DNA from 2 places in the Stenotrophomonas sp. YJH_SMC_82 genome. Region 2 is predicted to be linked to the other one. Evidence: riboswitches for the same ligand, from Rfam matches in the RefSeq annotation. Region 2 holds a riboswitch; the other holds the start of a gene.
The links. Region 2 has a riboswitch for cobalamin ahead of AC5P53_RS18075 (epoxyqueuosine reductase QueH). Riboswitches for the same ligand answer to the same signal wherever they lie in the genome.
Positions count from the first base shown of each region.

Region 1: another riboswitch for cobalamin. It lies ahead of btuB (TonB-dependent vitamin B12 receptor); the one in region 2 lies ahead of AC5P53_RS18075 (epoxyqueuosine reductase QueH).

Region 1 is NZ_JCAFSE010000004.1:167,188-169,573, forward strand. Features, by position in the region: gene btuB (TonB-dependent vitamin B12 receptor) at 1-1,593, opposite strand, end outside; cobalamin riboswitch at 1,709-1,931, opposite strand; gene AC5P53_RS16150 (histidine phosphatase family protein) at 2,074-2,386, shown strand, end outside.
Region 2 is NZ_JCAFSE010000005.1:116,373-118,758, forward strand. Features, by position in the region: gene AC5P53_RS18070 (nicotinate phosphoribosyltransferase) at 1-588, shown strand, start outside; cobalamin riboswitch at 722-951, shown strand; gene AC5P53_RS18075 (epoxyqueuosine reductase QueH) at 1,113-1,799, shown strand; gene pncA (bifunctional nicotinamidase/pyrazinamidase) at 1,855-2,386, shown strand, end outside.

The DNA.
Region 1 (2,386 bases), on a different contig from region 2:
GTCGACGTCCAGGCGCGCGGTCTGCTGTGCACGGCGCGGCAGCCAGTTGTCGAACTGGGTGCTGCCATGGGTGCGGTTGCGCGGGTCGGTGTAGCTCAGCTGCGCGTTGAGGTCGAAGCCGGCCAGCAGCACGCCACCGGTCAGTTCGGCGCCACGGATGCGCGCCTTCTCCACCTGCTGCATTTTCATCGTGGACGCATCGTAGGTGATCAGGTCATCGATGCGGGTCTCGTACACGTCCAGGCCCCAATGCCAGCCCTGGCCCTGCTGCGAAACACCGAGGTTGGCGCTCTTGGACTTCTCCGGCTTCAACGTCGGCACGCCGCTCCACGGGTCGTACAGGTCGCTGAAGGTCGGTGCCTTGAAGGCGGTGCCGTAGCTGGCATTGACGCGCAGGCCGTGGTCCAGCTGCATTGCCCAGCCGAGACTGCCGGTGGCGTGGTTGCCGAACTGCTGGTTGTCGTCGTTGCGTGCGCTGGCCTGCAGCTGATGGCGGCCGAAGCGGCCCTGGTACTGCACGAACACGCCGGTGTTGCGACGGCTGTCGACGAGGTAGCCCGCGCTGCTGCCGTCCAGGTTGTCTTCGCTCCAGTCCACGCCGGTGCTCAGCAGCTGGCTTCCGGTCAAGGTGAAGTCACCCTGCAGCGAGGCGCTGTCGCGGTGGGTCTGCGCGCTGCCGCGTGCGCCGAAGTCGCCGAAGTTGTCCGATTCGTTGTCGCTGCGGCCGACGTTGGCGGTGAACGCCAGGCGCCCGGACGGGGTGTAGCGCACCTTGCCGGCCAGCACCTGCTGGCGGGTTTCCGAGTAGTTGTAATAGCCGTCGTAGTGGTTCTTGCCGTCGGCGCGCAGCGCACTGCCTTCCACATTCCACTGGTCGTTGAAGGTGTAGCCGCCACGCAGGCTCTTGGACAGGTTGCGGTAGCCGTCGCGGTCGGGTTCGTCGGCGAAGCAGCCGGTGAACAGCGTCGCCGAGCCACGGCAGGCATCGACGCCATCGGAATGCTGGTAGGCGATGTCGGCGCCGAACCAGCCGCGTTCGGTGCCACCTCCGATGCCGCCGCTGGCTTCGCGCAGGCCGTTGCTGCCACCACCGAGCTGGAAGTGCGGAGCAAAATCGCCCTGGTTGCGGCGGGTGAAGATCTGGATCACGCCACCGATGGCGTCGGCGCCGTACAGGCTGGACTGCGGGCCGCGCACGATTTCCACGCGTTCGATCTGCGCCAGCGGCAGGTCCTGATACATGGCCAGGCCGAGGTCGGCACTGTTGATGCGCACGCCATCGACCAGCACCACGGTGTGGCCCGAGTTGGTGCCGCGCAGGAACAGCGAGCTCTGCTTGCCGAGCCCGCCGGCATTGGTCAGGTTGATGCCGGCGCGGCCGCGCAGCAGTTCCTGCAACGAGGTGGCCTGACTGGATTCGATCTGCGCGCGGTCGATCACCTGGGCTGGTGCGATGCTGTCCTGCAGGGCGATCGGGGTGCGGGTGGCGGTGACCAGGATCTGGTCGAGCGCGGTGGTGTCATCGGCGGCCTGGGCCAGCGCGGGCAGGGCGGCCAGCACGGCCAGGGACAGCATTCGGGACTGCAGCTTCATGGGGGACTCCAGGTGCCACGCACGCCCGCGTGGCGAAGGGGAGGAGCCGCGAAGGCAGGCATGCGCCGACGCCGCAGCGCAGGCTGCGGTCATCCAGCGCCATGCCCACCGCACCGCGACCTGAGGCTTCCGGGCCGGTCTCCGGGCTTGCCGCCGGGTGGCGCGAGGCCACCGTCCAGGCGCCTTCCCATGCCTGCGGCACAGTGGCGTTGTTGCCTGGAACTGACGTGCTTACCGTTGCGGGGGCAGCGCCGGCCTGGCGTGGATTCACGCGTCACCGGCTTCCCGTTTCAACCTGCCGGCCGTGGCCGCAGGTCACCTGGAAGTGCGCGCAGTCTACGGCATCGCAGGCGGCCCGTAGCGTCGAGCGTACCCGACTGCCTTTGCTGTGCCCTTAGAATGGTCCCTCGATCCCGTGGTGCCGTTGCCGATGTCCGCCCGTTTTCCGCTGTTCCCGCGTTGCCTGTACAGGACGCACGCATGATCCTCGACCTGGTCCGCCATGCCGGCAACGGTCGCGATGAGTTCCTCGATGGCCGCAGCGATCCACCGCAGCTGGCCCGCCTGCCGCAGGAACTGGTCGACGCCTACGCTGCGCAGCCCTGGGAACGGGTGATCAGTTCGCCGCGGCTGCGCTCGCTGCACACGGCGATGGCCCTGGCCACCCCGCGCGGGCTGGACGTGGAAGCGGAGGAGGAATGGGAAGAGCTGGATTTCGGCGATTGGGACGGGCAGTCGCTGTTCGACCTGCCGGAGGATGCACTGGCGGCCTTCCATGCCGATCCGCATGCAT
Region 2 (2,386 bases):
TGGGGTACCACCCTGCGCGATGAAGTGATCGCCTCGGGCGCCACCCTGGTCATCCGCCCGGACTCGGGGGACCCGGTGGAGGTGGTGGCCGAAAGCCTGCACCGGCTGGATGAAGCGTTCGGCCATAGCCTCAACAGCAAGGGCTACCGCGTGCTCAACCACGTGCGGGTGATCCAGGGCGATGGCATCAATCCGGACACCATCCGCGCGATCCTGCAGCGCATCACCGACGACGGCTACGCCGCCGACAACGTGGCCTTCGGCATGGGCGGTGCGCTGCTGCAGCGGCTGGACCGCGATACGCAGAAGTTCGCGCTGAAGTGCTCGGCGGCGCGGGTCGAGGGTGAGTGGATCGACGTCTACAAGGATCCGGTCACCGACGCCGGCAAGGCCAGCAAGCGTGGCCGCATGCGCCTGCTGCGCCGCCTGGACGATGGCAGCCTGCACACGGTGCCGCTGCCGGCCAACGGCGACGACACCCTGCCGGACGGCTTCGAGGACGCAATGGTGACCGTGTGGGAGAACGGCCGCCTGCTGCACGACCAGCGGCTGGACGACATCCGCACGCGGGCGGCCGTGGGGCATTGAAGGTGCATCCCGACCGGGGTCAGAGCCCGCTGCGTGGCAGCGGGATCCGACCCCTTCCTTCCGCTGGGGTCGGATCCCGTTGCAGCGTAGCGGGTTCTGACCCCTGCGCTCTTGACCGGCGCCACCAACAGGTCCACCTTGCACACGCCGAAGGTATCCCTCCCATCGCTGCGGCGCGGGGAGGGATTTAAACGGGAATCCGGTGAAGGCGCCTCGCGCGTCCATTCCGGAGCTGCCCCGCAGCGGTGAATGGAAACGAATCCTGCCAACAGCACTGGGCTCGCGCCTGGGAAGCGGCGGGTAGTAGGTGGGCTGCGGCCCGTGTCCATCAGCCCGAATACCGGCCCCGGCCGGGGGACACGACCGTCCCCTGACTCGACCTGGAATCTCCGCGGGGAGGTTGCCGGGGCCGTCGTCGTCCTGCGCGTGCAGGCGGTGTGGCCGCGCGCGTCCTGTTCACGGTATCCGGCCAGACCCGTTCACCCACGCACTGATGCATGGGCCACCGCCGTTGCCGGCGGTCCATGCGGTACCTGACGATGACCGAGCTCCAACGCCCCACCCTGACCCTGCCCGCCGACGGCAAGCGCCTGCTGCTGCATTCGTGCTGCGCGCCCTGTTCCGGCGAAGTGATGGAGGCGATCACCGCCTCCGGGATCGACTACGCGATCTTCTTCTACAACCCCAACATCCACCCGGTGAAGGAATACGAGCTGCGCAAGCAGGAGAACATCCGCTTCGCCGAGCAGCACGGCATTCCTTTCATCGACTGCGACTACGACACCGACAACTGGTTCAGCCGTGCACGCGGCATGGAAAACGAACCCGAACGCGGTATCCGCTGCACGATGTGCTTCGACATGCGCTTCGAGCGCACTGCGCTGTACGCGCACGAGCACGGTTACGACACCATCAGTTCTTCGCTGGGCATCTCGCGCTGGAAGAACATGGCGCAGATCAACGACTGCGGGATCCGTGCGGCGTCGCGCTATGAAGGCCTGCAGTACTGGGACTACAACTGGCGCAAGGGCGGCGGCGCCAGCCGCATGATCGAGATCAGCAAGCGCGAGCAGTTCTACCAGCAGGAATACTGCGGCTGCGTGTACTCGCTTCGCGATGCGAACCGCCATCGCCGCGAGAATGGCCGCGAGCGGATCAGGATCGGCCTGCTGTACTACGGGCAGGACGCTGGGACGCCACAGGGCGATTGACGTGCAGGCATGGGGCGGCCACGCTGGTCGCCCCTTCTGTTGTAGCGGAACTGCCATGACCGCCCTGCCCGCCGATGTCGCCCTGCTGGTGATCGACCTGCAGCCGGACTTCATGCCCGGTGGCGCCTTGGCCTGCGACCAGGGCGATGCGCTGGTGGCACCGATCGCCGATCTGTTGGCGCAGCGCCGCTACCGCACCGTGGTGGCGACCCAGGACTGGCACCCGGCCGACCATGCCTCGTTCGCCAGCCAGCACCCCGGCCAACGCCCCTTCGAGACCATCCTGCTGCACGCGCAGCCGCAGACGCTGTGGCCGGACCACTGCGTGCAGGGCAGCGCCGGTGCCGCGCTGCACCCGGGCGTGGACTGGACCGTGGCCGACCTGATCCTGCGCAAGGGCACGCGCCAACAGGTGGATTCGTACAGCGCCTTCCGCGAGAACCATGGCCCCGATGGCGAACGCCCGGCCACCGGCCTGGCCGGCTGGCTGCACGAACGCCGCATCCGCGAAGTGCACGTGTGCGGCCTGGCCCGCGACTACTGCGTGCTGTGGAGCGCGCAGGATGCGGTGAAGTCCGGCTTCCGGG